2 regions of the Bradyrhizobium huanghuaihaiense genome follow, and region 1 is predicted to be linked to the other one. Evidence: riboswitches for the same ligand, from Rfam matches in the RefSeq annotation. Region 1 holds a riboswitch; the other holds the start of a gene.
What was found. A riboswitch is a leader RNA that binds a small molecule or an ion and turns the genes downstream of it on or off. The one in region 1 is predicted to bind S-adenosylmethionine.
Positions count from the first base shown of each region.

Region 2: another riboswitch for S-adenosylmethionine. It lies ahead of metX (homoserine O-acetyltransferase MetX); the one in region 1 lies ahead of N2603_RS43385 (O-succinylhomoserine sulfhydrylase).

Region 1 is NZ_CP104172.1:9,302,245-9,317,257, reverse strand. Features, by position in the region: gene pstB (phosphate ABC transporter ATP-binding protein PstB) at 1-28, shown strand, start outside; gene phoU (phosphate signaling complex protein PhoU) at 40-756, shown strand; gene phoB (phosphate regulon transcriptional regulator PhoB) at 780-1,487, shown strand; gene N2603_RS43425 (GcrA family cell cycle regulator) at 1,730-2,242, opposite strand; gene N2603_RS43420 (aspartate aminotransferase family protein) at 2,697-3,905, shown strand; gene argF (ornithine carbamoyltransferase) at 3,905-4,828, shown strand; gene N2603_RS43410 (Hsp33 family molecular chaperone) at 5,067-6,074, shown strand; gene apaG (Co2+/Mg2+ efflux protein ApaG) at 6,372-6,764, opposite strand; gene N2603_RS43400 (OpgC domain-containing protein) at 6,976-8,214, shown strand; gene N2603_RS43395 (SGNH/GDSL hydrolase family protein) at 8,214-8,993, shown strand; gene N2603_RS43390 (SGNH/GDSL hydrolase family protein) at 9,006-10,004, shown strand; gene N2603_RS43385 (O-succinylhomoserine sulfhydrylase) at 10,123-11,310, opposite strand; SAM riboswitch at 11,385-11,464, opposite strand; gene N2603_RS43380 (2'-deoxycytidine 5'-triphosphate deaminase) at 11,545-12,681, shown strand; gene N2603_RS43375 (hypothetical protein) at 12,778-14,313, opposite strand; gene N2603_RS43370 (peptidoglycan recognition protein family protein) at 14,391-15,013, shown strand, end outside.
Region 2 is NZ_CP104172.1:1,668,697-1,683,709, reverse strand. Features, by position in the region: gene clpB (ATP-dependent chaperone ClpB) at 1-1,279, opposite strand, end outside; gene N2603_RS07975 (MOSC domain-containing protein) at 1,519-2,307, shown strand; gene N2603_RS07970 (TIGR02594 family protein) at 2,431-3,090, opposite strand; gene N2603_RS07965 (alpha/beta fold hydrolase) at 3,306-4,169, shown strand; gene metW (methionine biosynthesis protein MetW) at 4,286-4,948, opposite strand; gene metX (homoserine O-acetyltransferase MetX) at 4,951-6,153, opposite strand; SAM riboswitch at 6,244-6,323, opposite strand; gene N2603_RS07950 (chorismate mutase) at 6,541-7,389, shown strand; gene N2603_RS07945 (pyridoxal phosphate-dependent aminotransferase) at 7,425-8,522, shown strand; gene N2603_RS07940 (prephenate/arogenate dehydrogenase family protein) at 8,519-9,457, shown strand; gene N2603_RS07935 (DUF2125 domain-containing protein) at 9,674-10,858, opposite strand; gene N2603_RS07930 (gamma-glutamylcyclotransferase) at 10,969-11,577, shown strand; gene N2603_RS07925 (lysophospholipid acyltransferase family protein) at 11,574-12,347, opposite strand; gene N2603_RS07920 (YdcF family protein) at 12,371-13,075, opposite strand; gene N2603_RS07915 (cell division protein FtsX) at 13,354-14,322, opposite strand; gene ftsE (cell division ATP-binding protein FtsE) at 14,315-14,974, opposite strand.

The DNA of each region.
Region 1 (15,013 bases):
GGACTACATCACCGGCCGGTTCGGCTGAGGAGACGCGACATGGCTTCTGAACATACCGCAAAGGCCTTCGACACCGACCTCCAGGAGCTCACCCGCCTGGTCGCCGAGATGGGCGGCATCGCCGAGCGCATGATCGTCGATTCCGTCGACGCGCTGATCCGCCGCGACGTCGCGCTCGGCCAGCGCGTCGTCACCATCGACGCCGAGCTCGATGCGCTGCAAAAGAAGATCGAGGAGCGCGCTGTGCTCACCATCGCCCGCCGCCAGCCGATGGCGGTGGATCTGCGCGAGATCGTCGGCGCCATGCGCGTTGCGACCGATCTCGAGCGCATCGGCGACCTCGCCAAGAACATGGGCAAGCGCGTCGCCGCGCTCGATGCCGACTTCCATCCGCTGAAACTGTTCCGCGGCCTGGAGCACATGACCGACCTCGTGCAGCAGCAGGTCAAGTCGGTGCTTGACGCCTATGCCGCGCACGATCTGCCGGCGGCGATGGCGGTGTGGAAGGGCGACGAGGAAGTCGACGCCATCTGCACCTCGCTGTTCCGCGAGCTCCTCACCTACATGATGGAGGATCCGCGCAACATCTCGTTCTGCATCCATCTGATGTTCTGCGCCAAGAACATCGAGCGGATCGGCGACCACGCCACCAACATCGCCGAGACCGTGTTCTACATGATCGAGGGCCAGGCCATCACCGACAAGCGGCCGAAGGGCGACATGACGACCTTCGCCACGACGGTCCCGAATACCTGAAGACTTAAGGAGCGACGACAACCATGGGCGCACGCATTATGGTGGTTGAGGACGAGGAAGCTCTCACCGAGCTTCTCCGCTACAACCTCGAAGGCGACGGCTATGACGTCGAGACGGTGATGCGCGGCGACGATGCCGACACCCGCCTCAAGGAGCACATCCCCGACCTGATCGTGCTCGACTGGATGCTGCCGGGCCTCTCGGGCATCGAGCTGTGTCGGCGGCTGCGCACCCGTCCCGAGACCAAGCAGCTTCCCATCATCATGCTCACCGCGCGCGGCGAGGAGAGCGAGCGGGTGCGCGGGCTTGCGACCGGCGCCGACGACTACATCGTCAAGCCGTTCTCGGTGCCGGAGCTGCTGGCGCGCGTGAAGGGCCTCCTGCGGCGCGCGAGCCCTGAGCGGCTCGCCACCGTGCTCGCCTACGGCGACATCGAGCTCGATCGCGACAAGCGCCGCGTCGCGCGCTCGGGCCGGCCGATCGATCTCGGCCCGACCGAATATCGCCTGTTGGAGTTCTTCCTGGAGCATCCCGGCCGCGTGTTCTCGCGCGAGCAGCTGCTCGACAGCGTCTGGGGCCGCGACATCTACATCGATGAGCGCACCGTCGATGTCCATATCGGCCGCCTGCGCAAGCTGCTCAATCTCGGCCGCGAGCAGGACCCGATCCGCACCGTCCGCGGCGCCGGCTATGCGCTCGACGATCGCTTTGCGAAGGCGGAGCAGACGTAAGCTGGTTTAGAGAGCTGCCGCCACAACATCGGTGTCGTCCCGGACAAGCGTGAGCGCAGATACGGGACCCATAACCACAGAGCGTAGTTGTTGCGCGAAAGGGTAACTCCGAGTCCCCGTAACCACATCTTGCGGTGGCTATGGGTCCCGGATCTGCGCGCGCTTGGGGCGCGCTTGTCCGGGACGACATCGGGTATTGAGCCGTCATCGTGTGACGGCTGCTTCTTGATCTCAGAACAAACTCAGCGCGTGCCAGGCTTCGCCGGTGCGCGACGGCGGTCCGCCGCGGGCTGATACGCCACGCGCGAGTGCTGGGCGCAGTAGGGCAGGCCCGATAGCGCCTTGCCGCCGCAGAAGAAGAAATCCGGGCTCGAGGGATCGCCGACCGGCCAGTGGCAGGTCGCCTCGTTCAGCTCGAGCAGCGACAGCCGCTGGCTCATCGGCACCACGTTGTCGTAGGTCACGGGTTCAGCCTCGACCTCGACCTCGAAGGCCTGCGCCAGCGCGGTGTTGCCGCGTGCGATGGGGCGGCTGACCCGCATCATGTGCTGAGCCGGACGCGCCTTGCGCGGCCGGGGAGCTGCCGATGAGGGGCTCTTGGCGCGGCCGGACAGGCCGAGCCTGTGCACCTTGCCGATCACGGCATTACGGGTCACGTTGCCGAGCTCGGCTGCGATCTGGCTGGCCGACAATCCGGCCTCCCAGAGCTTTTTCAGCTGCTCGACGCGATCGTCGGACCAGGTCAAAACCGTCATTGCACCCTTTCCCTCGCCGTGCGGCTGCCGTCCTGGCGCCTTGCGGCGAATGCCTAAGCCTCGAAAAACCCGTGCCGCCAGAATCCCTTAAGGCTCGCCGGGCGTAACCAGAACGCCCGAACGTTTACGCCGGTACATGAGGACTTAGAGGATCAGAACTGCTGCACGAGATGTCGTATCTGACAAGCCAAACGCTACAATATGGCGTGACTCACGCGCAAGAGTCAGCCGACTCGCTTCCACATGTTCCGTGGCAAAAACCCCGCAAATCCGGCACCGCAAGACTACGGATTCAGCGTTTCGCGGGGCTTTCGGGCGGCATTGACACCCGTTCTACCCGGCATAAGATAGTGTCACGTGCCGCCCTTAAAAGGCGGCACGTTTCGTTTTCCGGGCCGGTCAATGGTGCGCTGCGTGAGCGCGTTCAGGCCGTCCGCAACATCAAGTGATCGTCATGACTAACAGCGCCGCGCCGCATTTGCTCCCCGTTTTCGCCAGGGCCGACCTCGGTTTCGAGCGCGGCGAAGGCTGCTGGCTGATCGCGACCAATGGCGAGCGCTATCTCGATTTCACCTCGGGCGTCGCGGTGAACGCGCTCGGCCACGCCCATCCCGCGCTGGTCAAGGCGCTGCAGGAGCAGGCGACCAAGCTCTGGCACATGTCGAACCTGTTCCAGAGCCCGGACGGCGAGAAACTCGCCGCGCGTCTGTGCCAGGAAAGCTTTGCGGACTTCGTGTTCTTCTGCAATTCCGGCGCCGAAGCGCTGGAAGGCGTGATCAAGCTGGTCCGCCATCATCACTTCTCCAAGGGCCAACCGGAGCGCTACCGCATCATCACCTTCGAGGGCGCCTTCCATGGTCGTACGCTGGCGACGCTGGCCGCGACGGGATCTGCAAAATATCTCGAAGGGTTCGGTCCGCCGATGGACGGGTTCGACCAGGTCCCGCACGGTGACATCGAAGCCGTGAAGAAGGCGATCGGTCCGCAGACTGCCGGCATCCTGGTCGAGCCGATCCAGGGTGAGGGCGGCGTGCGCTCGTCGACGCCCGCCTTCCTCAAGGCGCTGCGCCAACTTTGCGACGAGAAGGGCCTGCTGCTCGCCTTCGACGAGGTGCAGACCGGCATGGGCCGCACCGGCGATCTCTTCGCCCATCGGCGCACGGGCGTTACACCCGATGTGATGTCGCTCGCCAAGGCGCTCGGCGGTGGCTTCCCGATCGGCGCGGTGCTGGCGACCGCGGAGGCGGCGGCCGGCATGGGCCCCGGCTCGCACGGCTCGACCTTCGGCGGCAATCCGCTGGCGATCTCGGCTGCCAATGCCGTGCTCGACGTCATGCTCAAGCCTGGCTTCTTCGACCACGTGCAGAAGATGTCGCTGCTGCTCAAGCAGAAGCTCGCCTCCGTGATCGATCGTCACCCTGACGTCGTCAGCGAGGTGCGTGGCGAGGGCCTCTTGATCGGCATCAAGGCCGTGGTGCCCTCGGGCGATCTCGTTGCGGCCCTGCGCAATGAAAAACTTCTGACGGTCGGCGCCGGCGACAATGTCGTGCGCTTCCTGCCGCCCTTGATCGTCACCGAAGCCGAGATCGAGGACAGCGTCGTGCGGCTGGAGCGCGCCTGCGCTGCGATCTCGTCCAGCCAGACCAAGCGGGCGGCAAGCTGATGAGCAAGTCGCCGAAGCACTTCCTGGATATCAACGAGCTGCCGTTGTCGGAGCTCAAGAGCATGCTCGACGCCTCCTCCGCCATGAAGGCGAAGCAGAAGGCGCATCAGCCGGTTAAGCCGCTCGAAGGCAAGACGCTGGCGATGATCTTCGAGCGTCCCTCGACGCGCACCCGCGTCTCGTTCGACGTCGCCATGCGCCAGCTCGGCGGCGAGCCCATCATGCTCACCGGCGCCGAGATGCAGCTCGGCCGCGGCGAGACCATCGCCGACACCGCACGCGTGCTGTCGCGCTATGTCGATGCCATCATGATCCGCATCCTCAACCATGATGCGCTGCTGGAGCTTGCGGCGAATGCGACCGTGCCGGTCATCAACGGCCTGACGCGGCGCTCGCATCCCTGCCAGGTGATGGCGGACCTCCTCACCTATCAGGAGCATCGCGGCCCGATCGAGGGCCGGACGGTGGCCTGGACCGGCGACGACAACAACGTGCTGGCGTCCTGGGCACATGCCGCCGAGCGCTTCAAATTCCAGCTCAATGTCGCAACGCCCCCGGAGCTCGCGCCGAAGAAGGCGATGCGCGACTTCATCAAGGCCACCGGTGCGCCGATTGTGCTCGGCACCGATCCCGAGGCCGCCGTGAAGGGCGCCGATTGCGTCGTTACCGACACCTGGGTGTCGATGGGCGACAAGGAAGGCGAGCACCGCCACAACGTGCTCAAGCCCTACCAGGTCAATTCGAAGCTGATGTCGCTGGCCAAGCCCGACGCGCTGTTCATGCACTGCCTGCCCGCCCATCGCGGCGAGGAGGTCACAGACGAGGTGATCGACGGCCCGCAATCGGTCGTGTTCGACGAGGCCGAAAACCGCCTGCACGCGCAGAAGGGCATTTTGGCCTGGTGCTTCGACGCGGTGAAGTGATTCAGTTGTCGTCCCGGCCTAGTGCGCAATTGCGCACGGGGGCCGGGACCCATAACCACGAATATCGGTTTGGCGAAGACCGCGGGCCTCCGCTTGCCCGCCACAAGAGAGATCACGCGGTATGGGTCCCGGCCTTCGCCGGGACGACACCTAATTTGCGGTATCGTTGTGCAATCATAGCGACCTCCGGAACACTCCCCCCTTCCATTCCCCGCTCTCCGACCCCAGATAAAGCGCCATGGTTTTCCAATCCCCTGACATGAAAACCGGGCCTGAAGGCCCGGTTCGCGCGCCATCCGCCGTTCCGGTCGACGACGCCGTGCTGCCCTACGAGGTCGACGCGCTCGACGTGCGCGGCCGCCTGGTGCGGCTTGGCCCTGCGCTCGACGACATCCTGACCAAGCACGATTATCCCGCGCCCGTCGGCAAGCTGCTCGGCGAGGCCATCGTGCTGGCGACGCTGCTCGGCTCGGCGCTGAAATTCGAGGGCCGCTTCATCCTCCAAGCCCAGACCGACGGTCCGGTGTCGTTCCTGGTCGTCGACTACAAGGCACCGGATCATCTGCGCGCCTATGCCCGCTACGACGCCTCGCGCCTCGGCACGGCGAACGATTCCGGCACGCTGCTCGGCCGCGGCCATCTCGCCATGACCATCGACCAGGGTCCCGACATGAGCCGCTACCAGGGCCTGGTCGCGCTCGATGGCGGCAGCCTGGAAGACGCCGCCCACGAATATTTCCTGCGCTCCGAGCAGATCCCGACCAAGGTGCGTCTTGCGGTCGGCGAGGAGTGGCGCAGTAGCGACGGCGGCAAGCATCGCTGGCGTGCCGGCGGCATGCTGATGCAGTTTTTGCCGAAGGCGCCGGAGCGCGCGCGGCAGGCGGATCTGCATCCCGGCGATGCACCCGACGGCGCCGAGGTGCACAGCGTTGCCGAGGACGACGCCTGGGTCGAGGCGCGCTCGCTGATCGAGACCGTCGAGGACGTCGAGCTGATCGATCCCGAGCTCTCCGGCGAGCGGCTGCTCTATCGCCTCTTTCACGAGCGCGGCGTGCGCGTGTTCAATCCGCTGTCCCTGAAGGCGCAATGCTCCTGCTCGCGCGACGCAGTCGCGTCCATGCTGAAGAGCTTCTCGCCCGACGACCGCGCTGCGATGGTCAAAGACGACAAGGTCGTCGTTACCTGCGAGTTCTGCTCGTCAGTCTACCAGTTCACGCCGCACGAGGCGGGCGTGGAGAACGCGTAGCAGGGCGGTGCCGTAGCCCGGGTGAGCGAAGCGATACCCGGGAATCCGCTCGCAAAGATCCCGGATGTCGCTTCGCTCATCCGGGCTACGAACTATCACCGTCACCCTGAGGTGCTCGCCTCTTCGGCGAGCCTCGAAGGGCGACGGCCCGGCTGCATCGGGGCCGTTCATCCTTCGAGGTCTCCAAGCGGCGCGGTGCGCCGCATGGCTCGCACGTCAGGATGACGGGTTTAGCAGAGCGCATTGCACGCAATTGGGCAGGTTGAGCCGTGGAGTAACGGCACCGCCAGCGTGCCCCTAGTTCAACACCCGCTTATTGTCCGGGCTGTCCAGCGAGAACGTCGGCACGTCGATCTCGAAGCGCTCGCCGGTTTCGCTGACCATCTGGTAGCGGCCGGTCATGAAGCCGGAGGCGGTCGTGAGCGGCACGCCGGAGGTGTATTCGAACCGCTCGCCGGGGGCGAGCGTCGGCTGCTCGCCGACCACGCCCTCGCCCTTGACCTCCTGCTGGCGGCCGGTGGCGTCGGTGATGATCCAGTGCCGCGTCTTGAGCTGTACGGTCTCATCGCCGGAATTGGTGATGACGATGGTGTACGACCAGAAATAGCGGGAGCGGTCGGCCGACGACTGCTCCGGGACAAAGTTCGGCTCGACGGTCACTTCGATCTGGCGGGTCACGGCGCGGTACATGGCTGCCATCATACCGAAATCCGGCGCCGGAACCAAACCCCGGCGGCAGTTTTGGCGACATCGTGCCGCCAGAATTGGCGAGGAAGTACTCCCCCAAGGGAAGACTCCCTAAGGGAAGACACCCCCATGTGATCCGGCCGCTTTGCGAGATGACGGCTGGACCGGTACACTCCTTCAACGTCGCGATTTGGGTGAGGGTTTTTAGGCCCCGATGACCATTGCCGACCAAGTGACGGGATCGACCATCGCGGGAACCGCCAAACCTGCGGAGCCGCGTGCGGCCGCCATCACGCTGCCCGCCATCGGCGAGCGCGAGCTCCGCCTTGACCTGTTCCGCGGGCTGGCGCTGTGGCTGATCTTCATCGACCATCTGCCGACGAGCCTGCTGACCTGGTTCACGATCCGCAATTACGGCTTCAGCGACGCCACCGAGATCTTCATCTTCATCTCCGGCTACACCGCCGCCTTCGTCTATGGCCGCGCGATGCTGGAGGGCGGCGTCGTCATCGCCACCGCGCGCATCCTGCGGCGGGTCTGGCAGATCTATGTCGCGCACGTCTTCCTGTTCACGATCTTCCTCGCCGAAATCTCCTATGTGGCGACCAGATTCGAGAACCCGCTCTACACCGAAGAGATGGGGATCATGGACTTCCTCAAGCAGCCCGACGTCACCATCGTGCAGGCGCTGCTGCTGCGTTTCCGTCCCGTCAACATGGACGTGCTGCCGCTGTATATCGTCCTGATGCTGGCGCTGCCCGTGATCCTGTGGTCGATGCGGTGGAAGCCCGACGTCACGCTCGGCCTTTCCGTCGTGCTCTACGCGGTGACCTGGGAATACGATCTCTACTTCTCCGCCTATCCGAACGGCTTCTGGGCCTTCAATCCGCTGGCCTGGCAGTTGCTCTTCGTCTTCGGTGCATGGTGTGCGCTCGGAGGTGCGCGGCGCATGTCGCGTATTTTAGCGTCGCCGGTAACGATGTGGATCTCGATCGCCTATATCGTGGCGGCGTTCTACGTGACGCTGACCTGGTATCTGCCGCAGCTGTCCCATCTGATGCCGAAGCGGCTCGAGCAGTGGATGTATCCGATCGACAAGACCGATCTCGACGTTCTGCGTTTCACGCATTTCCTGGCGCTGGCCGCGCTCACCGTGCGCTTCCTGCCGCGCGACTGGCCGGGTCTGAAATCGCAGTGGCTGCGGCCGCTGATCCTGTGCGGCCAGCATTCGCTCGAGATCTTCTGCCTCGGCGTCTTCCTCGCCTTCGCCGGTCATTTCATCCTGGCCGAGGTCTCCGGCGGCGCAGCCATGCATGCGCTGATTAGTCTCTCCGGAATCCTGATCATGTGGGGCGTTGCATGGGTGATTTCGTGGTACAAACGCGTGGCTGACAAGAGCGGTGCGAAAACCAAAAACGCCGTCGGCAACGCCGATCTGGCGGGAGGGGGCTGATGAAGGCGAAGGTTCTCCTGAGCCTGATCCTGCTATGCGGTGGCCTCGCCGCGCCCCAGGCGCGCGCGGGCGATGCTGCGCCTGCCGCGCCGGCCGTGCCCGCAGCCTGCGAATTGCCGTCCTATCTGCTCACCAGCGAAAGCCAGCTTCCCAAGGTCGCCGAGGCCGTCAAATCAGGCAAACCGCTGGAAATCCTGGTCATCGGCAGCCGCTCGACCACGATTCCGGCCTCGGAGGATGCGTCCTATCCGGCGCGCATGCAGGCCATCCTGAAGGACAAGCTGCCGCCGTCGGAGGCCGTGCACGTCTCCGTAGAAATACAGAGCAAGAAAACGGCAGAGGAGGCCGCCACCACCTTCGTTAAGCTGATGGAAGCAAAAAGGCCTACTTTGGTCATCTGGCAGACCGGGACCGTGGATGCTATCCGAGCCATCGATCCCGACGATTTTCGCGGTGCTGTGACCGAAGGGGTTGCCGCGCTGCAAAATGCAGGGGCTGATGTCGTGTTGATGAACTTGCAGTACAGCCCGCGGACCGAGACCATGATCTCGGTGCCACCCTATCTCGACAATATGCGGGTGGTGGCGCAGGAGCATGACATTCCGCTGTTCGACCGTTTCGCGATCATGCGGCAGTGGAATGACCAGGGTCAGTTCGACCTGTTCAGCCCGTCCCGCGGGCCGGAGCTGGCGAAACAGGTCCATGATTGCCTTGGCCGGGCGTTGGCACAATTTGTGTTTGACGCAGCCCATCTGGGGCCGGCCCAGCAGCAAAATTGAGGTCTAGCGTTAATGAGTTCTCTCCGCCCTTTTTTCCCGACGGCATCGCTGGCTGCGACCGCAGCGGCAGCGCTGCTGTTGCTGACGCCGGCGTCGCAGTCGCGCGCGCAGGCACAGGCCGCGCAGGCGACGCAAGCACCGGCGCAAACCGCTAATCCCGCTCCCGCTCCCGCTTCGCGTTCCCAGACCACGGTCGCCGTGACGTCCCCCGAGCAGCGCGGCATCACCTCGCGCGCCATCGACAAGGTGAAGCAGGTCGCGAAATCCGCCGGTGACATCTTCAGCCGCGTGCCTTGCCTGCCGCCGAAGGGCGGCTCGAAGGCGATGGGCTCGCTGCCGCATGTCGCTGCCAAGCTCGTCGCCGGCAAGCCCGTCGTGATCGTCGCATTCGGCTCGTCGTCGACCGCCGGCTATGGCGCAAGCTCGCCCGATTTCAACTATCCGAACCGTCTCGCCACGCAGCTGCGCCGGCACTATCCGACCGCCGACATTACTGTCGTCAATGCCGGCGTCGGCGGCGAGGACGCGCCCGAGATGATGAAGCGCCTTCAGACGCAGGTGATCGACGTGCATCCAGACATGGTGATCTGGCAGGTCGGCACCAACGCCGTGCTGCGCAATCTCGATCCAGGTGATACCGCCAAGCTCGTCGAGGACGGTATCTCCCGCATCCAGGCCGCCGGCGGCGCCGACATCGTGCTGGTCGATCCGCAATATTCGCCGGCCGTCAATCAGCGCGCCGAGAGCGCCGGCAAGATGATCAAGCTGCTCGGCAAGGTCGCTGAGCTCCGTAAGGTCGGCATCTTCCCGCGCTTCGAGGTGATGCGCGACTGGCACGAGAACCAGTCGATCCCGGTCGAGAGCTTCGTGATCGCCGACGGCCTGCACATGAACGATTGGGGCTACGCCTGCTTCGCCCAGCTGCTCGGCGACGACATCATCCGCTCCGTCGGCCAGATCAAGTTAGGGGTGAACGTGCCGGCGGATGTGCGGACGTATCGGCCGATGTAGCAAGGTGCCGTAGGGTGGGCAAAGGCGCAAAGCGCCGTGCCCACCATCGCTCAGTGATACGAAGGAAGAAGACGTGGGCACGCTTTCGCTTTGCCCACCCTACGAGACCGCCGTCGCCTCACGCCTTCTCCAGCGCCGCCGTCAGATCCTCGATCAGATCATCCGCGTGCTCCAGCCCCGCCGAGAAGCGGATGAAGCCCTCGCTGATGCCGAGCGCGGCACGGTCTTCCGGCTTGAGGCGCTGATGCGTCGTGGTCGCCGGATGCGTGACGAGACTCTTGGCGTCGCCGAGATTGTTCGAGATCTTCGCAAGCTTGAGCTCGTTCAGCACGCGGAACGCGGCCGCCTTGCCGCCCTTCACCTCGAAGCCGACCAGCGTCGAGCCGCCGCGCATCTGCTTCTTCACCAGCGCCGCCTGCGGATGATCGGCGCGGCCAGGATAGACCAATCGCGAAATCTTCGGATGACTCGCCAGCACTTCGGCGACGCGGCCCGCGGTGTCGGTCTGCGCGCGCACGCGCACGCCCAGCGTCTCCAGGCCCTTGAGCAGGACCCAGGCGTTGAACGGCGAGATCGACGGGCCGGTCTGGCGCATGAAATTATGCAGGTGCTCGGCGATGAAGGCTTCCGATGACAGGATGATGCCGCCCAGACACCGGCCCTGGCCGTCGATGTGCTTGGTCGCGGAATAGACGACGACGTCGGCGCCCAGCGCGAGCGGGCTCTGCCAGATCGGGGTTGCGAACACGTTGTCGACGACGAGCCGCGCGCCGCCGCCGTGCGCGATCTCGGCGATGCCGGGAATGTCGAGCACATCCAACGTCGGGTTGGTTGGGCTCTCCAGGAAGAACGTCTTGGTATTGGGCCTCAAGGCCCGCTGCCACTGGTCGAGATCGGCCCCGTCGACCAGCGTGGTCTCGATGCCGTAGCGCGGGAGCAGGTCCTGAATCACGTAGAGGCACGAGCCGAACAGCGCGCGCGAGGCGACCACGTGATCGCCGGCTTTCAGCGGCGCCAGGATCGCGGTCGTCACCGCGGCCATGCCGGTTGCCGCCGAGCGGGCCGCTTCGGCGCCCTCGAGCTCGATCATGCGGCGCTCGAACATCGCAATGGTCGGGTTGGAGTAGCGCGAATAGATGAAGCCGGGGTCCTCGCCCTTGAACCGCGCCTCGCACTCCTCGGCGCTGTTGTAGACATAGCCTTGCGTCAAAAACAGCGCCTCCGACGTCTCGCCATATTGCGAGCGCAGGGTGCCGGAATGGACGAGGCGGGTTTCGGGGCGGTAAGTGGCAGGCGACTTCGACATAGGACCCTCCGACATGACCGTTTCGTCGAAAACGGTCACAAAAAAACCGGCCTGGACAAATCCACGGGCCGGGATCACAGAGGTCCCCGGCCTGTTTAGCGACTTATTTAACGTGGCTGCAAGCCGGCCGGCTCAAATCACCACGGGATAAGTGATGCTCATATTCCGCAATGGCCTTTCCGTCAAGGCGTCCATCGGATAGCCGTAAAAGGCTAGTATTTCCCGCATGTCCGGATGCGTTTGACCCCTGACGAGGACCCCCGGTTGAGCTTCACGATCGCCGCCGACGCCAATGGTATCCTGCCCGACCGCATGATCGCGGCGATGGCGAAGGCAGGTCTCATCCTGCCCGCATACGATTTCGTCGAAAGCCAGATCCAGCCGGCCAGCCTCGATCTGCGTCTCGGCGACATCGCCTATCGCGTCCGTGCCAGCTTCCTGCCGGGGCCGGGCGCCACGGTGGCCGAGCGCATCGACGAATTGAAGCTGCACGAGTTCAGCCTTGCCGACGGCGCGGTGCTGGAGACCAACTGCGTCTACATCGTGCCGCTGCTCGAGAGCCTGGCGCTGCCGCCCGAAATCGTCGCAGCGGCAAATCCGAAAAGTTCGACCGGCCGGCTCGACGTCTTCACCCGCGTCATCGCCGACGGCACCCGCCGCTTCGACATGATCGGCGCCGGCTATCACGGCCCGCTCTATGCCGAGATCAGCCCGAAGACGTTTCCGGTGCTGGTGCGCGAGGGCTCGCGCCTCAGCCAAGTGCGCTTCCGCACCGGCGACGCGATCCTCAACGCCGACGAGCTCGATGCGCTGCACGCCACCGAGCGCCTCGTCGACATCGACGATGCCGATCTCTCCGGCGGCGTCGCCGTCTCGGTCGATCTCTCCGGCGAGAAAGCCAACGGCTTCGTCGGCTACCGCGCCAAGCGCCACACTGGCGTCGTCGACGTCGATCGCCGCGCCGGCTACGCGGTGGAGGATTTCTGGGAGCCCATCTCGGCCCGTCCCGATGGCAGCCTGATCCTGGATCCCGGCGAGTTCTACATCCTCGCCTCGAAAGAAGCGGTGCAGGTGCCGCCCGATTACGCCGCGGAGATGGTGCCGTTCGATCCCTTGGTCGGCGAATTCCGCGTGCACTATGCCGGCTTCTTCGATCCCGGCTTCGGCTATGCCGGTGCGGGCGGGCTAGGATCGCGCGCGGTGCTCGAAGTGCGCTCGCGCGAGGTGCCGTTCATCCTCGAGCACGGCCAGATCGTCGGCCGCCTCGTCTACGAGAAGATGCTCGCCCGGCCTGACGCGATGTACGGCCAGCGCATCGGGTCCAACTACCAGGCGCAGGGCCTCAAACTATCGAAGCATTTTCGGGTGTAGCCGCCCATCACCGGGAATCTGCGTGAAGGCTGACGCAGCGCAGGTTGGACGGGAGGTGGATCGTCGAACGGCCCGCCTGAAGTCTCGCCTGGCGCCTTATCGTCCCAGCGCCAGCAACGTACGCGCCGCGACATCGGCGCTCAATCCCCAGACGATTGCGCTCAGATAGTCCGTCACTGGATTGGCGCCGAATGTTTGCGAGCCGTTGAGATAGATCGCCTCGAAGCCGATGAACGCGACGAGCAAGATGGCGGCGAACTTCAGGAACACCTGAAGCTTTGGCGCAACCTTCGCGCGGAATGCCACTAGCTGTTGCTGAAGCCGGGATCCCGGCGACAGTTGCTGCGCCTGAGCCTTCGGGCGCGGGCCTGCGACGTCGTCGGCGGCCTGGTCCTGGTCGTTCGCCGGTAATGTCTCAGCGGCGAGCAAGGCTGTCTCGATGGACGCCACCGTCGGACGTATGTCCTCGACGTCGCTCAACCCCAAGATGCTTCCCCTCAGCGCAGAGATGCGGGCCAGGATTCCATTATTTCGGAGGGTTTCGGCGCGGTCGCTGAGCCGGACCAGTCGCTCTGTCAATGCGATGCGCGCGTCGGCGGCGGTCGCGAGCGTAAGAATTGCGTCGAACTGGCCGCTCAGAAATTTCGTTCTCAAGTCGTCGAGGGTCGGTCCAAGCCATTCCCTGAAGTCCGCCCGGACTGTTTGCGCGCGTGCTTCGATCTCGAAGATCCTGTTCTGAGCCGAGACGATCTTGCTGCCGCGTTCATTGGACCACTTGGCAAGATGGCCGAGCAGAACGCCGATCAAGACCAGGAACAGAACAGTCCAGGGATTGCTGCGGACCGAAATATCCACCGGGAGCAGCAGCCGGCGCTGCCCCCCGTTCAGGACGATCTCGCCTGTGCCGGTATATTTGCCCGGTGCGGAAGCTGAAGTATCGACCGAAAGCACCGCACCTTGCTTGGTGGGTCGAAGCTCGGCCGTCCCGATCAGCGGTCCCTGGCCTCCTTCCGCCATCAACTGCACGCTGCCACTCGTCCCCGTCACCTCCACGCCTTCGGGCAGTCCCGGGATGGTTATCGGAAAGCTCCCCTCCGCCGGACGTTGGGCAAGCAATGCAGACCAGGGGAGGACCGCCGACGCGGAAGTCATCGGCTTGCTCAACGTGGCTGGCTGCATCGCGATCGGCTGCGCCGCGGGAAATTGGACGGTAAGTTTCAGTTTGATCGTTTCAGTCGGCTGGCCATTGACGCGGACCGCGATCTCTCCGGAAAAGATGCCGTATCGGGACGGGAGCGAGTTGATCGCGATTTCAAAGGCTGAGATGCCCGTCACTTCGGTCTTCGGCGGAGCCAGCGGAGTGATGCGGACTTGCCCGCCATCGATCAAAGCCGCTGGAAGGCCTGCCGGGGCCGAGCGTGCCAGATCCGTGGTGACAAACTGGATGGTCGGCGTGCCTGTCGTTTGAAACCGGATGGTCCGCGTTTCGCTCTGCTTGCCGGACTCGCCGACGATCTCGATCGGTGATGCTCCCAGAAATTGGGCAGTGCCATCCGAAGCCGCCGCGACATATTGTGCATCGCCCCAAGCGCACGACAGAGCAACCAATGCTGTTCGGTAGAACCCGCCCATGAGGCCCCTCATCAATGGCGACACCACGGCATAGTATGTAGTAGAATGAGCCGTGGCGCACAACCAAAGAGAGCGCCATGTTAGAATCCATCATTTCCTTCAAACGAGGTAATATTGCGATGGCGCCTCCATTCAAGCAGCTGCAACCGACCGAATTCGTGCACGTTGTCCAGCAGTTCGGCTGGCAGCCTGCGAAAACTCTTATTCACATGCATCATACTTGGCGGCCGAACCATAGCCAGTATCACGGGGTCGGCTCGATTCAGGCGATGTACGACTATCACGTCAACACCAACCACTGGTCCGACATTGCCCAGCACGTGTCGCTTGCGCCAGACGGGACAATCTGGACGGGCCGCCCCTGGAACATGTCACCCGCCAGTGCAGTTGGCTACAACAGCTCGCGCGTTTTCATGTTCGAGACGATCGGCGATTTCGACCAAGGCAAGGATCCGTTGACGGGTGCCCAACTCGACACAGTCGTCCTCGTTATCGCGACGCTGATGAAGAAGTTCGATCTGAGTGCATCGGCGTTGAAATTCCACAACGAGATGTCCACCAAGAGCTGTCCGGGAAGCGCGGTATCCAAGCAGGACATTCTCGACAAGGTCGGCGAATTCATAAATGCTGGCGGAAGCAATGACGTGGCGTCGGTGCTGTCGGAAACGCGCCGGGCGGAAATCTTCGAGGCGATCGGGGC
Region 2 (15,013 bases), 2.0 Mb from region 1:
CGATCTTGAGCCGGATGATCTCACGGTCGAGCGAATCCAGCTCTTCCGGCTTGGAATCGACCTGCATCTTCAGCCGCGCCGCGGCTTCGTCCATGAGGTCGATCGCCTTGTCCGGCAGGAAGCGGTCGGTGATGTAGCGGTTGGACAGGGTCGTGGCTGCCACAAGCGCAGAATCGGTGATCCGCACGCCGTGATGCTGCTCGTACTTGTCCTTCAGGCCGCGCAGGATCGAGATGGTGTCCTCGACCGAGGGCTCGCTGACGAAGATCGGCTGGAAGCGCCGCGCCAGCGCCGCGTCCTTTTCGACGTGCTTCTGGTACTCGTCGAGCGTGGTCGCGCCGATGCAGTGCAGCTCGCCGCGGGCGAGCGCCGGCTTGAGCAGGTTGGAGGCGTCCATCGCGCCGTCGCCCTTGCCGGCCCCGATCAGCGTGTGCATCTCGTCGATGAAGAGGATGAAAGTGCCTTCGCTGCCGGTCACCTCCTGCAGCACGGCCTTCAGCCGCTCCTCGAACTCGCCGCGGTATTTGGCACCCGCGATCAGGGCGCCGAGGTCGAGCGACAGCAGCTTCTTGTCCTTCAGGCTCTCGGGCACGTCACCGTTGACGATGCGCAGCGCGAGGCCTTCCGCGATGGCGGTCTTGCCGACGCCGGGCTCGCCGATCAGGACGGGATTGTTCTTGGTCCGGCGCGAGAGCACCTGGATGGTGCGGCGGATCTCCTCGTCGCGGCCGATGACCGGATCGAGCTTGCCGTCGCGCGCAGCCTGGGTGAGGTCGCGGGCATATTTCTTCAGGGCGTCATAGGCGTTCTCGGCGGTCGCCGAATCCGCGGTGCGGCCCTTGCGCAGCGCCTCGATCGCCGCATTGAGGTTTTGCGGGGTGACGCCGCCTTTGCTGAGGATCGCGCCTGCCTCGCTGGTCTTCTCCAGCGTGAGACCGAGCAGCAGCCGCTCGACGGTGACGAAGCTGTCGCCGGCCTTCTCGCCGGCCTTCTCGGCCGCGTCGAAGGTGCGGGCGAGCTCGGGCGCGAGGTAGATCTGGCCGGCGCCGCCGCCGGAGACCTTCGGCACCTTGTTCAGGGCCTCCTCGGTCGCCTTCAGGATCGCACGGGAATTGCCGCCGGCACGGTCGATCAGACCGGCCGCGAGCCCTTCATTGTCGTCCAGGAGGACTTTCAGGACGTGAAGGGTGGAGAACTGCTGGTGCCCCTCGCGGACCGCGAGCGACTGCGCGGACTGGATGAAGCCCCTGGAGCGTTCGGTGTATTTGTCGATATTCATCTTTTCTTTCCCTCGGCCTGCCCCTGGGGCCCTCTAAGGCACCCCAAATGGCATCTTCATTGGGTTTCCGATTACCGCATTGACGTTTCTCAACCGGTAACGGTCGTCGTGGACCGGCGTGGCCGCCAGCCTGAGGCAGATGTGGGAAGCGGGTTGCGGATGCGAAAGAGGCGACTTCACAATTTCGTGCGCTGATCGGCCGGCTTGGCGGAGCTGCGTCGAATCCCCTAAGTAGCGGCATGAAAGCCAGCCAGACCGCCGAAATCACCGGCCTCTACCGCTACCCGATCAAGGGCCTGACACCGGAGGCCCTGCCCCGCGTCCCCTTGCGGCGCGGGGAGACGCTGCCCGCCGACCGCCGCTACGCCATCGAGAACGGCCCGAGCGGCTTCGACCCCGAGGCGCCCGAATGGAAGCCAAAAATCCTGTTCCTGATGCTGGCGCGCAATGAGCGCCTGGCCTCCCTCGACAGCCGCTTCGAGGATGCGACCAACCGCCTGACCATCCGCAAGGACGGCCAGATCGTCGCCAGCGGCGATCTGGAGACCGCCGCCGGGCGCGCCGCCATCGAGAGCTATTTCACCGAGAATTTTCAGCCGGAACTGAAGGGTCCGCCGAAGGTGCTCTCGGGCCGCGACCACAGCTTCTCCGACGTCGCCCGCAAGGTCGTGTCGATCATCAATCTCGACAGCGTCCGCGCCATCGAGACCATGCTCGGCGGCACCGCCGTGCACCCGCTGCGCTTCCGCGGCAATCTCTACGTCAAGGGCTGGCCGGCCTGGTCCGAGCTCGACCTCGTCGGCCAGACGCTCGCGATCGGCGAGGCCCGGCTGAAGGTGGTCAAGCGCATCGTCCGCTGCCCGGCCACCAATGTCGACCCGGTGACGGCCAAGCGCGATCTCGAGATCCCGCCGACGCTCTCGCGCCACCTCGGCCACATGGACTGCGGCATCTATGCCGAGGTGATCGAAGGTGGCGAGATCGGGGTGGGCGATGCGGTTGCGGTGGAAGCGCCGAGACTGGTGTGAGCCGACGTCGGCTCGACACACTCCGTCATTGCGAGCGCAGCGAAGCAATCCAGAGATCTGTCCGCTGAGGCAGCCTGGATTGCTTCGTCGCTTCGCTCCTCGCAATGACGACGGCGATGAGCGTCAATTCGGCATCACATACGCATAGATCCGGCCGCGCGAGACCGGCGCCTCGCGGACGCGGTTGCCGTTGTTGCCGGAGATCATGATCGGATTGCCCTGCGCGTCGATGCCGGTGATGATGCCGACATGACCGCCGCGGCGGCCGCGCGACATCACCGCGATGGCGCCGACCTGCGGGCCGGAGACGCGCGTGCCGTACCGTGCGAACGAGTTCGCCATGTCCGAGCCCGTGCCACGATGGCCGGTGTGCTCCAGCACCATGTTCATGAAGCGCGCGCACCACAGGCTGCCGCGCCCGGTCGGATTGCCGCCGAGATAGCGGCGCGCCTCGGACACGAGGCCCGATCCGCCGCCGAAGCCGCCGCTGGCAGCCATGCCGTTATTGCCCGCACCGCCGGCGCTGGCATTCGGATCATAGCTGGCCTGCGTGTCGGCGAAGCCGCCCGCCTGCAACTGCGCCGCGCTGCGCTCGAAGCGCGAGCTGCGTGCATGATGGCGATAGTGATGATGTCTGGCGTGGTGCACGTGAGTGTGCCGCTCTGCGCTATGACGATGATGCGGCCGCGCCGAGGCCGGAGAAACGAATGCGGCGACCGCCGCGAAGAAAACCGCCAGCGCGACAACACAACGCGACAGGCGGAACACAAACAACTCAAACATTCTTCATCCTTCGTTGACACCCCTCTTTCCCGCCGGCCCGTGCCGTGGCCGACATCCGCTGGGGCGTAAAGCTTCCGGATGTGGCGAGAAAAAGACGCAACGCCCGCGAATAGCTGCGATGATTTTGTGCCGGTGCTGGTGCGAAGCTGCCGCATTGCGGACATCAGCATTAACTGCAATCCTGCAAAGGCGGCCCGAAGAGAGGGAAACAGTTAATGCCCCACGCCACGACCTGGGATGACGTCCGCATCTATTTCGAAGAGGCGGGTCAGGGAACGCCGATTATTTTTCTGCACGAGTTCGCGGCCGACCACACCAATTGGGAGCCGCAGATGCGCTACTTCTCGCGCGGCCACCGTTGCATCACCTATTCGGCGCGCGGCTACACGCCGTCGGACGTGCCTGATGGCGAGGTCTACACCTACACGCATTTCTACACCGATGCGCTGGCCGTGCTCGACCATCTCAAGATCGAGCGCGCGCATCTCGTCGGGCTCTCGATGGGCGCCTACTCCTCGCTCCAGATCGGCGTGACCGCGCCGCATCGCGCGCTGTCGATGACGCTCGCCGGCGTCGGCTCCGGCTCGGAGCTCGAGAACTTAGAGGCCTGGCGCAAGCAGTGCCGCGCCAATGCCGAGCAGTTCGAGACGCTGGGCTCCGCTGAAGTGGCGAAGGTCACGCGCGAGGCGCCGAGCCGGATTCCCTTCCTGGTCAAGGATCCGCGCGGCCACGCCGATTTCTACGCCGCGCTGGCGCGCCACGATGCGAAGGGCTCGGCCAACACGATGCGCGGCTTCCAGGGCGGCCGTCCCTCGATCTACACGATGGCGGACACGATCGCGAAGGTCGCTACGCCCGCGCTGATCATCTGCGGCGACGAGGACGACCCTTGCGTCGGGCCGAGCCTGTTCCTGAAGAAGCATCTGCCGGCGGCAGGGCTCGCGATGTTTCCGAAATCGGGCCACGTGCTCAATCTCGAGGAGCCCGCGCTGTTCAACGAAAGCGTGGAGCGGTTCGTGACGCTGGTTGAGGCCGGGCGCTGGCCGGTGCGCGATCCGCGGTCGCTGGCGGCGCATTAGAGCGAGGGCGCCGCCAAGTATTCCGTCATTGCGAGCGCAGCGAAGCAATCCAGAATCCCGCCGCGGGGACAGCCTGGATTGCTTCGTCGCAAGAGCTCCTCGCAATGACGGAGAAACTACTTCCCTCCGCCCCGGCTGAGCAGAAATACGCCCTGCTCGCCGAACATGTTCCACACCCACCAGGGCAGGTTCAGCGGCACCGGGCGGCCGTAGAGATCGAGCGCCACCGAGCGCTCCATCTTGACGTTGATGGCGTCGCACAGCTCGACGAAATCCTTGATGGTGCAGAAGTGGATGTTGGCGGTGTCGTACCAGGTCGCCGGCAAATTCTCCGTGCGCGGCATGTGCCCCCCGATCAGCAGCTGCAGCCGCATCTTCCAGAAGCCGAAATTCGGGAACGAGACGATGGCGCGATGGCCGATGCGCAGCAAATTCTCCAGCACGACCTTCGGCTGCCGCGTCGCCTGCAGCGTCTGCGACAGGATCACGTAGTCGAAGGCATCATCGGGATAGTTGACGAGGTCGGTATCGGCGTCGCCCTGCACCACCGCGAGGCCCTTGGCGACGCAGCGGTTGACGCCCTCGCGCGACAGCTCGATGCCGCGGCCGTCGATGCCGCGAGCCTCGAGCAGCTGAAGCAGGTCGCCGTCGCCGCAGCCGACATCGAGCACTTTCGAGCCCGGCTTGACCATCTCGGCCACCAGCAGATGGTCGGCGCGAACCTGGCCGGACTGCCCGGCCGCAACGCCGCCCAGCGGCAGAACTTCCTGCACTGACATTGCTAGTCACCCCCACCATTCAGTCCGCGCGCCTTGCCGGCCGATTGCAGGAAGGCGCGGGAGATGTCGAAGAACTCGGGCACGTCGAGCAGGAAGGCATCGTGGCCGCGATCGGTCTCGATCTCGGCAAACGACACCCGCGCGCTCGAGGCGTTCAACGCATGCACCAGCGCGCGCGATTCCGAGGTCGGAAACAGCCAGTCGCTGGTGAAGGAGACGACGCAGAACCGCGTCTGGATGCCGGCGAAGGCCTTCGCCAGCACGCCGTCATGGTCGGCGGCGATGTCGAAATAGTCCATCGCGCGCGTCAGATAGAGATAGGCGTTGGCGTCGAAGCGCTCGACGAAGGACGAGCCCTGGTAACGCAGATAGGACTCGACCTGGAAGTCGGCGTCGAACGAGAAAGTCGGAAGCTCGCGATCCTGCATGCGCCGGCCGAACTTCCGATGCAGCGCCGCGTCCGAGAGATAGGTGATGTGCGCCGCCATGCGTGCCACCGCGAGGCCGCGATGCGGATGGATGCCGCGATCGGCATAGCCGCCGTTGTGCCAGTCGGGATCGGCCATCACGGCCTGGCGGCCGAGCTCGTGGAATGCGATGTTCTGCGCCGAGTGCCGCGTCGAGCAGGCGATCGCGAGCGCAGAGAACACGCGGCTCGGATAGGCCGCGGTCCATTGCAGCACCTGCATGCCGCCCATCGAGCCGCCGACCACGGCGAACAGCGTGTCGATGCCGAGCCGGTCGATCAGCATCGCCTGTGCGCGCACCATGTCCGGAATGGTGATGACGGGGAATTCCAGGCCCCACACCTTGCCGGTGGCGGGATTGATCGAGGCGGGCCCGGTCGAGCCCATGCAGCCGCCGATCACGTTGGAGCAGATGATGAAGTACCTGTCGGGATCGAGCGGCCGGCCCGGGCCGACCAGGGTCTCCCACCAGCCGGGCTTGCCGGTGACGGGATGCACATTGGCGACGTGCTGATCGCCGGTCAGCGCATGACAGATCAGGATCGCGTTGGAGCGATCGGCGTTGAGCTCGCCATAGGTCTGGTAGGCGATCTGGAACGGGGAGAGATCGACGCCGCAATCGAGCCGCAGCGGCTGCTCAGCGCCGAAATGCGCGACCAGCGAGCTCGGATGATCGACCTCGTGCGATCGATCGTCGGCACTGATCGCGGGACTTGGAATGGACTTGACGCCAACCATCTGACCATCGACCTCGTTTGCGATCGGACTTCAGACCGCATTGACATCAGGCCATGAAAAACCCGGCCTGAACGATAGGTTCGGCCGGGATCGGAAGCGTCCCCGGCCTGTTTAGCGAGTTTTTTAACGTGGCTGCAAGCCGGCCGGCTCAAATGACCACGGAACAGGCAAAAACCTACCGGCTTGGACGGTTTTCGTCAAGTCGCGGCCCGGATCAGCCAAATTCATCCCTGCCGCGCCGGCCGAGCAGGCCTAATTTCCCTTTGCATTTCTCTTTGCTTTCGTCGCCCTGACTGCCTAATCAGGACGTTGATCGCAGCGGATCGGACCTTACCAATCTCGTTGGCCGGCCCGCATTGGAACGCCTCTCAACAACCACTGTCAGATATGTCCCAACGTCCGCCCGCGCCACCATCATTGCAGGAATTGCGCAAGGAGATCGATGCGATCGACGAGAGCATGCATCGCCTGCTGATGCAGCGCGGCGACATCATCGACCGCCTGATCCAGGTGAAGCAGACCCAGGAGGTCGGCTCGGCCTTCCGCCCCGCGCGCGAGGCCTCCATGATGCGCGAAATCGTGCAACGTCATCGCGGCATCCTGCCGCTCGACACCGTCGAGAGCATCTGGCGCGTCATCATCTCGACCTTCACCTATGTGCAGGCGCCGTTCTCCGTGCATGCCGACATCTCGGTGAGCGAGCCCGCGATGCGCGATTCCGTCCGCTTCCATTTTGGTTTCACGGTGCCCTACGTCGCGCATTTCAGCGCGCAGGCCGCAGTCGAGGCGGTGGCGAAATCCAAGGGCGACCTGGCGCTGGTCTCGGCGACCTCCAGCCGCACACCGTGGTGGCTGGAGCTGGAGGCAGAAGGCGCGCCGAAGATCATCGCGCGGATGCCCTTCGTCGAGCGCGCCGACCATCCGGCCGCGCTGCCCGTATTCGCGATCTCGCGCGTCGCCGACAGCGCCCTGGTGACGGAGGTCGAGACCTTCAGCGTTCGCGTGTCGGGGTGGAATGCCGAGGTCGCGCGCACCCTGTCGCCGCTCGCCGACATCGTGGCGGTGCCCGATACCGCCTTCGACGGCGCGGCGCTGCTGGTCTCGGTCACGGCTGCGAGCAGCATCGACAAAATCAAGGCTGCCCTGATCGAGGCGGGGGCCTCGGTGCGCTCCACGGCCCTCGTCGGCAGCCACGCAACGCGCTATACGGTGGCCCCGACCGGGTCGAAATCGTAAATCGCGTACCGCCTAAAGCCTATCCGGAGTTGAAGATGTCCCGCCCCGTGCCGAACCCCGGCATTCTCGATATTGCGCCCTACACGCCCGGCAAGACCCCGGTGCCGGAGCCGGGCCGCAAGGTGTTCAAGCTCTCGGCCAACGAGACGCCGTTCGGGCCCTCGCCCAAGGCGATCGAAGCCTTCAAGAACGTGGCGGGTCATCTGGAAGACTATCCGGAAGGCACCTCGCGCGTGCTGCGCGAAGCGATCGGCCGCTCGTTCGGCCTCGATCCGAACCGCATCATCTGCGGCGCCGGCTCGGACGAGATCCTCAACCTGCTCGCCCACACCTATCTCGGCCAGGGCGACGAGGCGATCTCCACCACCCACGGCTTCCTGGTCTATCCGATCGCGACCATGGCGGTCGGCGCCAGGAACGTGATCGCGGAGGAGACCAACCTCACCTGCAACGTCGACGCCATCCTGAAGGCGGTGACGCCGAAGACGAAGCTGGTCTGGCTCGCCAACCCCAACAACCCGACCGGCACCTACATCCCGTTCGACGAGGTCAAGCGGCTACGCGCCGGCCTGCCCTCGCATGTGCTGCTGGTGCTGGACGCCGCCTATTGCGACTACGTCTCGCGCAACGATTACGAAATGGGGATCGAGCTCGTCGCCACCACCGAGAACACGGTGGTGACGCACACCTTCTCCAAGATCCACGGCCTTGCGGCGCTGCGCATCGGCTGGATGTTCGGCCCCGAGCACATCATCGATGCGGTCAACCGCATCCGCGGTCCCTTCAACGTGTCGACGCCGGCGATGTATGCCGCGGTCGCCGCGATCGAGGACACCGCGCATCAGGCGATGTCGAAGCAGTTCACCGAGACCTGGCGCAACTGGCTCACGGAGGAGATCACCAAGCTCGGGCTGAAGGTGACGCCGAGCGTCGCCAATTTCGTGCTGATCCACTTCCCGACCGACAAGGGCAGGACCTCGGACGACGCCGATGCCTTCCTCACCAAGCGCGGCCTCGTGCTGCGCGCGCTGAAGAACTACGGCCTGCCGCATTCCCTGCGCATGACCATCGGCACCGAAGAGGCCAACCGCCTCGTCGTCGATGCCTTGCACGACTTCATGGCCGGCAAATGAGCGCGAACCCGCATTTCCAGCGCGTCGCCCTGATCGGCTTCGGCCTGATCGGCGGCTCGATCGCGCGCGCTGCGAAGCTCCAGGGCCTGGCTTCCGAGATCGTCACCACCGCGCGCTCGGAGAAGACGCGCGCGCGGGTGATCGAGCTCGGCATCGTCGACCAGGTGGTGGCCACCAATGCGGAAGCGGTGAAGGATGCCGATCTCGTCATCCTCTGCATTCCCGTCGGCGCCTGCGGGCCGGTGGCGCAGGAGATCGCGCCGCATCTCAAGCCCGGCGCAATCATCTCCGACGTCGGCTCGGTCAAGGGCGCGATCGTCAGGGACATGGCGCCGCACCTGCCGAAGAACGTCCACTTCGTGCCGGCGCATCCGGTCGCGGGCACCGAGCATTCGGGGCCGGATTCCGGCTTCGCCGAGCTCTTCATCAACCGCTGGTGCATTCTCACGCCGCCGGAAGGCGTCGATGCCGCTGCCACCGATCGCCTGCGCGCGTTCTGGGCCGCGATGGGCGCCAAGGTCGAGATCATGACGCCGGATCATCATGATCTGGTACTCGCGATCACCAGCCATCTGCCGCATCTGATCGCCTACACCATCGTCGGCACCGCCGACGAGCTGGCGCAGGTGACAGAGTCCGAGGTGATCAAATTCTCCGCCGGCGGCTTCCGCGATTTCACCCGCATCGCGGCCTCCGATCCGACGATGTGGCGCGACGTATTCCTTGCCAACAAGGAGGCGGTGCTAGAGATGCTCGGCACCTTCACCGAGGATCTCGCCAAGCTGACCCGCGCGATCCGGCGCGGCGATGGCGAGGCACTGTTCGATCACTTCACCCGCACCCGCGCGATCCGCCGCGGCATCGTCGAGATCGGCCAGGATTCGGCCGCAGCCGATTTCGGCCGCCAGCACGGGCAGCTCGCGAAGAAGCCTTAGCCACCCCTCTCTCCTCCGTCATTGCGAGGAGCATAGCGACGAAGCAATCCAGACTGTTTCCGAGGAGAAAGTCTGGATTGCTTCGCTTCGCTCGCAATGACGAGGGCATCAATACAGCTGCGTAGCCCGGATGGAGCGCAAGCGTAATCCGGGACAGTGCCAGCCGTATCGAAGAACCCGGATTGCGCTTCGCTCCATCCGGGCTACGGGAGCCAATCAATACAACGGCGGGATCTGGCCAACCTTGACCGGGCCGAGCAGCACGGCACCGTCGACGAATTTCAGCGGAAAGCTTCTCGCCTTCTTGCCTTCGAGCGTGCTCTCGGTGCCGATCGAGTTGATGCCGGCGGCAACGCCGGCGTTGGCGTTCTGCTTGATGACCTTGCCGAGGCCGGGAACGGCACGGTCGAGCGCGCCAAAGAGATTGTTGAGGTCCTGCGACTTCACACCGGGCGCGACGCGATCCAGCGTTGCCTGCGGCACGCCCTCTTCCAGCATCTTCTCGATCCCGAGCGCGGGGATCACGCGCTCTAGGCCGGTCACCGTCATCTGCAGCTCGCCGTCGAGTCGGCCATTGGCCGACAGGCCGAGCGTGCCGGCCGCGACCGCGATCATCTCACCCTGCTGGATGCGCGACTGCACGATCTCGATATGACCGCCGGCAGCCTGGATCTCGCGGAAGCGCTGCGGCCATGGCTTTGGCGTGAGGTCGGAGAGGCCCGTGATCTTGGCGCGCGTGTCGGCCTCGAACGGCTCGGCGAGCAGGGGGTGAACGCCCTGGATGCTGCCCTGCGCGACATGGAGCACGGTCTCGATCACGGGATGATCGGCCGGCGAGCCATCCGCAAGGCGGCCATGCAGCTCGATCTGCTTGGCGCGCGCGAGCGGCACCTGCACGCTGCCGTCCAGCCGGTTGATGTTGGGATCGTCGAACACGAGGGAGGCGCGCTCCGGCACGGCCGGCAGGCCGACGACGCTGCTGCGGCCCTTGCTCCAGTTCACCACGAAGGTGTTTTGCGTGACGCCGTCGGTGAGCGTCGCCGGTGCCGAAAACTCGGCGATCACGAGCTTGGGATCGTAGACCTGCGCAACGACCAGGATGTTGTCGAGCTTGGCCGTGAACGGCGTCTTGCTGGCGTTCTGCGAGACCAGGGCGACGCTGGCGCCGGAGCACTGGACCTCAAAGCGGAACGGGAAGCCTGCGATCGAGCGCTTGGCGCAATCATAGATGCGGCCGGACTTGGCCTCCTGCGCGCGCCAGGCGTCCGCGGCGACCTCGGCCTGCGACGCGGCATAGAACCAGAAGCAGGTCCACGCGACGGCGAGGATCAGCAGGAGAACGGGTGCGATGAAAAGGCCCCAACGGGAGCGGCGGCCTGTGGCAACGGTCATATCGGACATGCGGCGACCCTTTGGCCCCAGATTCAGGCAAATGTAAGCGGAGCCGGCCCCCGACGAAAGACGGAGAATTCGCTTCGCTTGGGGCCGGGGTTCTGGTAGCCGTGCCCGAAATGTCGGAAATCACCCTCCCCTCCGTCACCACAGCCAAGGGCGACCTCTGGGTGTTCGGCTACGGCTCGCTGATGTGGCGGCCGGGCTTCGAATTCGAGGAGCGCGTCCCGGCGCGGCTGGTCGGCGAGCATCGCGCGCTCTGCGTCTATTCCTTCGTGCATCGCGGCACGCCGGAGAAGCCCGGCCTGGTGCTCGGGCTCGATCGCGGCGGCGCCTGCCGCGGCATCGCCTTCCGCATCGCCGAGAAGAACCGTGTCGACGTCGTCGCCTATTTGCGCGAACGCGAGCAGGTCACGTCGGTCTATCGCGAGGTGATGCGCTCGGTGTGGCTGGAGAATGATGCGCGCCAGCGCGTCTCGGCGCTCGCCTATGTCGTCGACCGCGGCCATGTGCAATATGCCGGACGCCTGTCGCTTGCCGATCAGCACCGCCACGTCGTCCAGGGCCACGGCCAGTCCGGCGCCAACCGCGACTATGTGACGGCAACGGTGAAAGCCATCGAGGCCGAAGGTTTTCGCGACACGCAATTGCATCAGCTCGCGACGATGCTGCATGGTGATGCGCATCCCCTGCACGCGCCAGCTCCCGAAGATCGAGAGAGCCGCTAACTCTCCGACGGCGCGTAGCTCGGCGCGCTGCCGATCATCTGCTCCTGCTCTTTCCGCCCCGCTTCGACGAGGCGGCCAGTCGCGTCCTCGATGACCGTCTGCACGCGGGAAAGAAACTCGTCCTTCGGCAAGCCCGGCGGCAGCGGATCGAGGAACTCGACCACCAGCGTGCCGGGATAGCGCATGAAGGTACGGCGCGGCCAGAACAGGCCGGAGTTGAGCGCGATCGGCAGGCATTGCACGCCGCAGGACGAATAGATCTGCGCAAAACCTGTCTTGTAGTCGGGCGGCGCGCCCGGCGCGCGGCGCGTGCCTTCCGGAAAGATCACGAGCTGCTTTCCGCTGCGGACCGCATCGCGCGCCCGCCGCGTCATGTCGAGCAGCGCCTTCACGCCGGCATTGCGATCGATCGCGATCATCCCGGTCTTGACCAGGAACTGGCCGAACACCGGGATCTGCATGAGCTGGCGCTTGAGGATGAAGATCGGACGATTGAAGAAGCCTGGCAAAACGAACGTTTCCCAGAACGACTGGTGCTTCGCTGCGATCACCAGCGGTCCCTGCGGGATCTTCTCAGTCCCCCGGAATTCCACCTTGATGTTGCAGATCACGCGCATCAGGAAAAGCGTCGCCTTCGCCCACCATTGCGCGACCGTGAGCATGGCACGCGGCGGCAATGCGAAGGTCGGCAGCGCCACGATCGCGAGGCAGACCAATACGGCGTAGAACAGCACGTTGAACACGAGCGAGCGCAGGAAAATCAGAAACATCGACGATCCGATTAATTTGCCGGTCAATTGGCTTGGGCGGTGGCGGGCCGCTTCGGCTGGTGACCTGCAGGCTGCTCCGACATCTCGGGCGAAAGGTCAATCCCGAAATCCTCCAGCCGCACCCTGAGCTCGGCGGCGATGTACTTGACATATTCGGACAAGAGCAGCCGCAGGGTGGACGCCGAGGTCCACCACGGCTCCTCGCGCCATTTGTCGCCGACCACCACGAACGGAATCAGCGTGATCTCCGGCATCGCGTGCGAGAATTCCACCAGCGCGCGCGGCATGTGATAATTCGAGGTGACCACGATCAGCGACTTGAATCGTCGCCCCTCGGCCCAGCGCCGCGCCTCCGCAGCATTGCCGCGGGTCGTCAGCGCGGTGCGATCGAGGTCGACGCAGCAGGTCATGAAGGCCTGGTTCTCCGGCAAGGTCCGCGAGATGTCGTTTGCCGTCGAGGTCGGATGCACGCCGGAGATCAGCAGCCGCTTGCCGTAGCCGGCGGCCAACAGCTCCATCGCGTCCGACACCCGCGAGGAACCGCCGGTCAGGACGACGATGCCATCGGCCTTGCGGTCCGGCGCAATTTCGGCGCCGCGCATCTGCGACAGGAACGCGACGAAGCCCGCCGCCGCAGCGACGAAAGCGAGCGCAATCGTCGACACGATTGTCGCGCGCAGCCAGCCGCGCGGCAGTTTCGGCGATCGATCGTCGGTCGGCGAGGTCATGCGATGTCGGTGATCCCTTCCCTGGATGATTTTAGGACGTTTTGAGGCGAAGTGGAGTCCGGTTTCTTCACCCTCTCCCCTTGTTGTGGGAGAGGGTGGCTCGCCGCAAAGCGGCGAGACGGGTGAGGGGTCTGTCTCCGCAAACACGATGTGCGCGCGCGGATACAGACCCCTCATCCGGCGCCGTAGCCGAAGCTTCGCTTCGGCGTTCTTTAAGAACGGCGGCCGAAGGCCGCCTATGCCACCTTCTCCCACAAGGGGAGGAGGAAGAAAGCAACTCAATCGATATCATTCAACGTCGCGAACAGCGTCTGGCGCGAGGCTACCGCCGTGATGGCGCCGATCAGGACCGCCTGCACTGCGAGCACGACATAGCCGGACGGCCGCAGCGAGAAGGTGCCCAGCAAGGCCGCGAACTGATCCCCGACCGGGGTGCCCGAGAACCAGCCGGCGACCGACTCGGAGAAGCCGAACACCAGCATGGCGGCGCCGCCGCCGATCACGCCGCCTTCGAGGCCGAGTCTGAGGAAATGCCGCAGGAAGCGGTTGGCGATGTAGCGGTCGCCGGCGCCGACAAAATGCAGCACCTCGACGATCGGACGGTTCGCCGCCATGGCGCCGCGGGTCGCGAACGACACCGAGATGATGGTCGCGATGATGACGAGCGCGAGGATGCCGAGGCCGGCGAGCACGGTGGCATTGGTCATCGAGCGCATGCGCTCGATCCAGGCGCGGTGATCGTCGACGCTGGCGCCCGGCGCCACTTGCGTCACGCGGGCGCGCAGGGCGCCGAGATCGAGCGGCGTTCCCGGCTGCACCCGCGCGATGATCATGCGCGGCACCGGCAGATCGTCCATCGACAGCCCCGTGCCGAGCCACGGCTCGAGCAGCTTGCCGCTCTCGTCCTTGCTGAACGGCTTGACCTCGACGATGCCGGGCTGCGCGCGCATCGCCTCGGTCACGGCCGCGCTGTCGCGGTCGAGATCACGCCCCGATTGCGGGCGGACCTGGATGGTGATCTCGCTTGCGACCTCCGACTGCCATTCCGCGGCGGAGGCGCTGACCAGCAGCACGGTGCCAGTGGTCATCGACGCCAGGAAGGTCATGATGGCGACGACGGCGACCAGCGCGCGGCCCTGGATCGAGGCGCGCGGCACGATCGGCGACATGTTGCGCGCCTTGGCCGGAAGCTGCGGACGCTCCTGTCCGAGGTCGACCAGCACGCCGCGCTCGTCGGTCTTACTCATAGACGTGCAGCCGTCCCTGATGCAGCACCAGCCGCCGCGCCTCGTACTGGTCCATCAGGCCGATGTCGTGGGTTGCGATGATGACGGCGGTGCCGGATTTGTTGAGCTCGATGAAAAGCCGCAGCAGGCGGCGGCCGAGCGTCGGATCGACGCTGCCGGTCGGCTCGTCCGCGAGCAGCAGCTGCGGCCGCGAGATCACCGCGCGCGCGATCGCGGCGCGCTGCTTCTCGCCGCCGGAGAGAATGGGCGGCAGTGCATCCATGCGGTCGCCGAGGCCGACCCAGCGCAAGAGATCGATGACCTCCTTGCGATAGCTCGACTCGCTGCGGCCCATGACGCGGAACGGCAGCGCGACATTCTCGTAGGTCGTCATGTGGTCGAGCAGGCGGAAATCCTGGAGCACGATGCCGATACGCTTGCGCAAGTCCGCGATCTCGTCCTTGCCGAGCTGCGAGATGTCGTGGCCGAACAGATTGACGAGGCCGCGCGTCGGCCGATGCGACAGGAACAACAGGCGCAGCAGCGAGGTCTTGCCGGCGCCGGACGGGCCGGTGAGGAACTGGAAGGAATGCGCCGGGATCTGGAAACTGAGGTCGCGCAGGATCTCCGGCCCCAGACCGTAACGCAATCCGACATTTTCGAACCGAACCAAGCTCAGCTCCGTTCGAGAGGGGGCGATAGACGCGACGCG